Regions from separate parts of the Gordonia sp. NPDC062954 genome, predicted to be linked through region 1. Evidence: riboswitches for the same ligand, from Rfam matches in the RefSeq annotation. Region 1 holds a riboswitch; the other holds the start of a gene.
What was found. Region 1 has a riboswitch for cobalamin ahead of ACIGKQ_RS12565 (CbtB-domain containing protein). Riboswitches for the same ligand answer to the same signal wherever they lie in the genome.

Region 1 (3,407 bases):
ACCACCGGTGGATCCGCTCCACGAACCGTGCGACGCTCTCCCCACCATGCGGGCGGGCGACCGGATCGGTGAACCAGGCGGCCAAGTCATCCGGGGTGATCTCGGTCGGCATCCGCCCCGTCCACCGACCGACATCAAGGGATCGGAGAGCTGGTGTCGTCACGGGTTGGATCTGCAACACGTCAGACGACTCGACCACCGCACGCTCGGGACCACCGGCAACACGGCCGGTGCCGATGGTCGCGGTGACCTCCGCGCGGAGTCCGGCCACGTCGCGTCGTCCACGATCGTCCAGAGATGCATCACCGCCGAACCGCACCGATCTGTTGGGGCCGGTGCGGCCGGCGGTGACGATCAGCATCGTCAGGCGTCGACCTGCGCGACGTGGGCGTCGGGGGATTCGTCGGAACCCGATCGCATGAGACGTCCGAGGAGTAGCGCGAAGAGGACGGTCAACACGGTCCACATGATCAGTTGATCGGCAATCGCATACACCCGGTAGTCGCCGATGACATCACCCGGGAAACCGGGGAACGCGATCTGCCCGGTGGCGTCGGACAGCGGGCCGGGCACCTCGTGGAACTCCGGGAGCAGCATGATCGTGACAGAGACCGCGACGAGATACGCGAGAGCCCCGAGCACGCCCGCGACGAGCCCGCCGAGCCGTGGCCGCAGCCACAACGCCAGGACCACCGCGACAACTGCGAACACCACCGACAAAATGGTGATCGTCAGGAATGCCGCGCTGCGTGCACCGATCGTGTCGTCGTCGCCCACCGCCGGCGGGTTGGCCGGATAGGCGAAGAACGGCACGGCGAACACCGCGACGAACCCGATCGCGCCCAGCGCCACGGCGGCCATCCGCGGGTCCGTGGCCGGGTGACGACGGCCGAGGTAGGCCCACAGCACGGTGAACGCGACCGCGAAGAACGCGCCCATGCAGACCGCGAACACAATGGTTCCGATCCCGGCACCCACGTTCTCCTGGATCGAGCGCGAGAAGATCTCGCCGTGCTCGTGGCCACCGTGCTCACCGGCGAGCATTTCCTCGGCGTGGGAGCGTCCCTCTTCGTAGTCGATCGCCTCGACCACCAGGGGTTCGATGAACAGCCGCGCGAAGATGAACGCGACGATGCCGGCGACCAGGCCCGAGAGCAGGCCTGCGCCGATGAATTTCTTCTCCATGTTCGGTTGTCTCCTACCAGTGGCGATCAGTGGCAAGGGAAACCGAGGAAGTGCCTGGCGTCGTGCACGAATTCGTGCACGTGGGTGTCGGAACCGAAGACGCTCACCGCGCCCTGGTCGTACCCGAGGAAGTAATAGGCCAGCCCGGCGAGCAGCACGGTGAGGCTGAGCCACAGCGCCACGCTGGCCGCGGAGACATTGGGTACCGCAAGGCTCGGCGCGGCCACTGCGCGGGCCGATGATGAGTGCGTGGAGGCGGTCATGGTGGTCCTTTCTGGGATTGCGCGTCCCATCCGTTGGCGAACACACACCAGGCGGCATTCTGGCTCTCCCGCCGCCGATGGCCTCGGTGGCCGTACTGCGACGGGATCACAGCGGCGCGACCGCTCCGGACTCTCACCGGATTCCCCGCGCACTGGTGTGTGATGACTGTACTACCGGCGTTGTCGGACGTGTGGTGGATGATGGCAGAGTGCCCCGCAAGACGTCCGTACTCGACCGCTTCACCGCCCCCACCCGGCGGTGGTTCGACGGCGCGTTCGAGGAACCGACCGCGGCGCAGACCGGCGCGTGGGCCTCCATCGCCGACGGAAACAACACCCTGGTCATCGCGCCCACCGGCTCCGGCAAGACACTGTCGGCATTCCTGTGGGCGCTGGATCGCCTCGCCGCCCGACCCGACCGGAAGCGCGGGACACGTGTCGTCTACATCTCCCCACTCAAGGCGCTCGCGGTCGATGTCGAACGCAATCTGCGCGCGCCACTGACCGGCATCACCCGGGCGGCGCAGGAACTCGGTGAGCCCGAACCGGCGATCACCGTCGGGGTGCGCTCGGGCGACACCCCCGCCGCCGAGCGCCGGGCCCTGGTCAAAACTCCGCCGGACATCCTGATCACCACCCCCGAATCGCTCTTTCTGATGCTCACCTCGGCCGCCCGCGAGACACTCACCGACGTCGAGGTGGTGATCGTCGACGAGGTGCACGCCGTCGCGGCCACCAAGCGCGGTACCCATCTCGCGCTCTCCCTCGAGCGGCTCGACGAACTGCTCGACCGGCCGGCGCAGCGCATCGGACTGTCGGCGACGGTCCGTCCACCCGAGGTCGTGGCGGAGTTCCTCAGCGGCAGCGCTCCGTGCACGGTGGTCCGTCCCAAGGCGGCCAAGACCTTCGATCTGCGGGTCGACGTGCCCGTCGAGGACATGGCCAACATCCCGCCACCACCGGACACACCTGCCGGCGAAGACCTCGACGACGCGTTCTCCCCCACCGCCGGGTCGCTGTGGCCCTACGTGGAGTCGTCCATCGTGGACCTCATCGAGAAGAACCGCGCGACCATCGTGTTCGCCAATTCGCGGCGACTGGCCGAGCGGCTCACCGCCCGCCTCAACGAGATCCACGCCGAGCGCACCGGAAATGCGCCGAATCCGTCCGCCAACCCCACCGTCGCCGGCGGTGCTCCCGCGTACATCATGGCCAGCGGCGCCAGCGGTGGCGCCGCCCCGATCCTGGCCCGCGCGCATCACGGTTCGGTCAGCAAGGAACAGCGCGCCGAGATCGAGGACGACCTCAAGGCCGGACGCCTGCCGTGCGTGGTGGCGACCAGCTCGCTGGAACTCGGCATCGACATGGGCGCGGTGGACCTCGTGGTGCAGGTCGAAGCCCCGCCGTCGGTGGCCGGCGGACTCCAGCGCATCGGCCGCGCGGGCCATCAGGTGGGTGAGATCTCGCAGGGGGTGCTCTACCCCAAGCACCGGACCGACCTGATCCATTGCACGGTGACCGTGGAACGGATGCTCGACGGCGCCATCGAGGCACTACGGGTACCGCAGAATCCCCTCGACATCCTCGCCCAGCAGACCATCGCGGCCGCCGCGGTCGACGACCTCGACGTGGACGAGTGGTACGACCTCGTCCGCCGCGCCGCGCCCTACCGCGAGCTCGGCCGCCAGGTGTACGAGGCGACCCTCGACCTGATCTCCGGACGCTTTCCCTCCGACGAGTTCGCCGAACTACGGCCCCGCGTCACCTGGGACCGGGATGCCGGGACACTCGTCGGACGCCGCGGGGCGCAGCGATTGGCGGTCACCTCCGGCGGGTCGATCCCCGATCGCGGACTGTTCGGCGTGTTCATGGTCGGCGAGAAGTCGACCCGCGTCGGCGAACTCGATGAGGAGATGGTCTACGAGTCGCGCGTCGGGGATGTCTTCGCGCTCGGTGCCA
Region 2 (3,407 bases), on a different contig from region 1:
CGGTGGCGTTCACCCCCGGACAGCGCGATGCAGGAACGTCCGCCGGCGTCGCCGAGCCCCACCATCTCCAGAGCGTCGGCGACGATCTCGCGTTCGGCGTCCGCGCCGGCCGCCCACGGGTTGCGGTGCGGGGTGCGCCCGAGGCCGACCGCTTCGGCCACTGTCAACTCCGCCGACGGCTGCTCCTCCTGCGCGACGACGGCGACCGTCCGTGCGCGCTGTCGCGCGCGCATCGCATGCAGATCGGCGCCGCCGACGTACACGGCGCCTGTTGCTGGTGACTCGAGGCCGGCCAGCACCCGCAGCAGCGTCGTCTTGCCGGCGCCGTTGGGCCCCACCACCGCCATCCGGGTACCGGCGGGGATCGTCACATCGACGCCGGAGACAATCGTTCGCGATCCGCGGCGACACGCGACACCGTTGGCCCGGAGGTCGGCGACGTAGGACGCGGCGTCGGTGCGCACGCTCATTCGGTGGGTCCGAACGTGTAACGCCGACGACCCATCAAGAACAGGAAGATAGGTGCGCCGATCAGGCCGGTGACGATGCCCAACGGCATCTCCCGCGGCGCCGCGGCGACGCGCGAGAACACATCCACCCACACGAGGAACAACGCTCCACCGCAGACCGCGACCGGCAGCATCGCCCGGTGGGTCGCACCGACCACCAGGCGGGCGGCGTGCGGAATGATCAGGCCGACGAAGCCGATACCGCCGGCCACCGCGACGAGTACGCCGACCAGAACCCCCTGCACCGCGAACAGCGCGGTGCGCAGCGCAGCCACTGGCACGCCGAGCGAGGACGCGGTGTCGTTGCCGGCAGCGTAGGCGTCGAGCCAGGCGTGGATCACCACCATGCCGAGCAGGGTGGCCAACACGACGACGCCGGCCAACTGCACCTTCGCCCAAGTGGCACCCGCGACGCTGCCCAGCATCCAGAACATGACGCTCTCGGCGGCCTGCGGGTCGCCGGCGGTGAACACCATCAGCGACGACAGCGCCATGAACGCAGACGAGAGCACCACTCCGGACAGAATCAGTCGAATCGCGGTGAGACCGCCCTGCACGCGGGCCACCAGATAGACCGTGACAGTGGCAGCGAGTGCGCCGAGCAGGGCGCCGCCGGACAGCGCCCACAAGCCAAGTGCCGAGAGTGTTCCCATCGTCATCACCGACGTGGCGCCCACCGCCGCACCGGCCGACACCCCGAGCAGGTAGGGCTCGGCGAGGGGGTTACGCACCAGCGCCTGCATCAGTGCGCCCGCCAACGCCAGACCGGCACCGACGATGGCGGCCAGCACCGACCGCGGCAACCGCAGGTCCCAGATGATGACCGAGTACGCGGTGTCGGTGGTGTCGCCGGTCAGCCTCCCCAGGACCGTGTCCCACACGTCGGCTACGGGAATGTGTTCGGAACCGAATGCGACCGACGTGACGATGCTGACGGCGGTAAGTGCCGCCAATGCCACGGCCAGCGGGGCGGGCGACAACCGGCGTGCCGACAGATCGGGTGGGGTCGCCGCGCGGGCGGTCACCACCGTGACCGAGGTGTCGTCTCGTACATGGGAGGGTGATGACGGTGAGCGTTGTGCACGGCTACCTCGTGATGTCGGGGGATCTGTGCGCGAGATACCCGGTGGACTCATACGAGAACGGCAGGTAGTCGGACTCGGGATGGACGAAGCTCGTCTTCCCACACCGTTGCGCGCCAGTCCCGGATTCTCACCGGGTTCCCTGACATCCGCATACCGCGGATGGGCACCGTTCTCTGCGTGCAGGCTATCAAGCCGGATCTGTCGGCTACTGCCCAGCTATCCGGTTGGTGCGGCGTTCGGTACCTCGGTCCTCGTCACGAAGGGTCGTCCAGCACGCCCGCCACCAGGTGCATCGCCGCCACTGTGGACAGCATCCGCACATTGGCGCGATCACCGGGGAAATATCGCGTCCAGGTCGCGGTGGGCCGGCCGGACACGGCCACCCCGAAGCACACCGTGCCCACCGGCTTGATGTCCGTACCACCACCGGGTCCGGCGATCCCGGTGGTGGAGACCGCGACATCGGCGCCGAGCCGGTCGGCGGCGCCGTCGGCCATCGCGGCCGCCACCTGCTCGCTGACCGCACCGTGCTCGGCGATCATCGCCGCCGGAACGCCGAGCTGCCCGGACTTGACCTCGTTGGCGTAGGCGACCACACCGCCCACCAGATAGGCCGACGACCCGGCGCGATCGGTGAGCCGGGCCGCGACCATGCCGCCGGTGCAGGATTCGGCCGTCGCGATGGTCCGACCGGACAACGCGGCCACGACCTGGTCGTCGATGGTCGATCCATCGGTGGAAAAAACCTGCTTCCCATGGTGTTCGGCGATCAGCGCGGCCAGTTCGGCGTAGGCGGGTGCCGCCTCGGCGACGAAGCGTGTCACCATCTCCAGTTCACCGTGCCGAAGGCAGGTGGTGACCTCCAGATCGCCGACACCGCTGATCGTGTCGTCGGCCAAGCGCAACGTCTCGGCGAGATCGGCCTCCGACAGCCCATAGGCACGAATCACCTCCTGGCGGTGATCGATCCGCGCCGCCAACGCATCGCGGACAGGTGGTGTGTCGAGCGCGGTCGGCCACATCGCCTGCAGTTCACGCGGCGGTCCGGGCAGCACCAGAATCGTCGGCATGCCGGCCCCGTCGACCGGGATCGCCACACCGGGTGCCGTACCGGTGGGTGGAATCGGTACGGCACCGTCGGGAACCAGTGCCTGCTTGCGGATTCCGGCGCGCAGGGGGGAGCTGTCCGGTTGGGCGTTGCGGCGCTTCATCCAGCGGTCGATGATCGCGGTGATGTGTGCCTCGAGTTCGGCGTCGAGATTCAGGGCGCGTCCGCAGAAGTCGGCGACGGTCGCGACGGTGAGGTCGTCGGCGGTCGGGCCGAGCCCACCGGTCGTCACGATGAGGTCGACGTCGTCGGCGGCCAGGAAACGCAATTGCGCGAGCAGGTCGGCGGGCCGGTCACCGCAGACGGTGATGTGGGCGACGTCGACCCCCATCGTCAGGAGGCGATCGGCCACCCACGGCCCGTTCTGATCGGCCACCCGCCCCGACAACACCTCGGTCCCGGTCACCACGATGCCCGCACGCACACTCACCCGGCCGAGTCTATCGACGGCCGGCGGTCGCGGTGTCGGAGTCAGGACAGACCGCGGGCCGCCAGTGCCTCCAGCACGGTGAGTGGCGCACGGTAGGGCTCATCGTCGCGTGGCCAGTGCACGATGACATCGGTGAATCCGAGGTTCGCGGCACGCCCGACCATGTCGTCGAACAGGTGCACACTTTCCAGCGCATTGCGCGGGGAGGCGTCGAGGCTGAGATACCGAGGGAAGTCGGCGCGTGCGCGTTGGGCGAGCGCCTCGTCGAGCACACG

Region 2: linked by a shared signal. The riboswitch ahead of ACIGKQ_RS18460 (FecCD family ABC transporter permease) and the one ahead of ACIGKQ_RS12565 (CbtB-domain containing protein) in region 1 are both predicted to bind cobalamin.

The regions. Positions count from the first base shown of each region.
Region 1 covers NZ_JBITWL010000011.1:26,963-30,369, reverse strand. The annotation lists gene ACIGKQ_RS12575 (histidine phosphatase family protein) at 1-361, opposite strand, end outside; gene ACIGKQ_RS12570 (CbtA family protein) at 364-1,185, opposite strand; gene ACIGKQ_RS12565 (CbtB-domain containing protein) at 1,212-1,448, opposite strand; cobalamin riboswitch at 1,480-1,620, opposite strand; gene ACIGKQ_RS12560 (ATP-dependent helicase) at 1,658-3,407, shown strand, end outside.
Region 2 covers NZ_JBITWL010000021.1:13,313-16,719, forward strand. The annotation lists gene ACIGKQ_RS18455 (ABC transporter ATP-binding protein) at 1-470, opposite strand, end outside; gene ACIGKQ_RS18460 (FecCD family ABC transporter permease) at 467-1,504, opposite strand; cobalamin riboswitch at 1,636-1,780, opposite strand; gene ACIGKQ_RS18465 (competence/damage-inducible protein A) at 1,849-3,132, opposite strand; gene ACIGKQ_RS18470 (LLM class flavin-dependent oxidoreductase) at 3,174-3,407, opposite strand, start outside.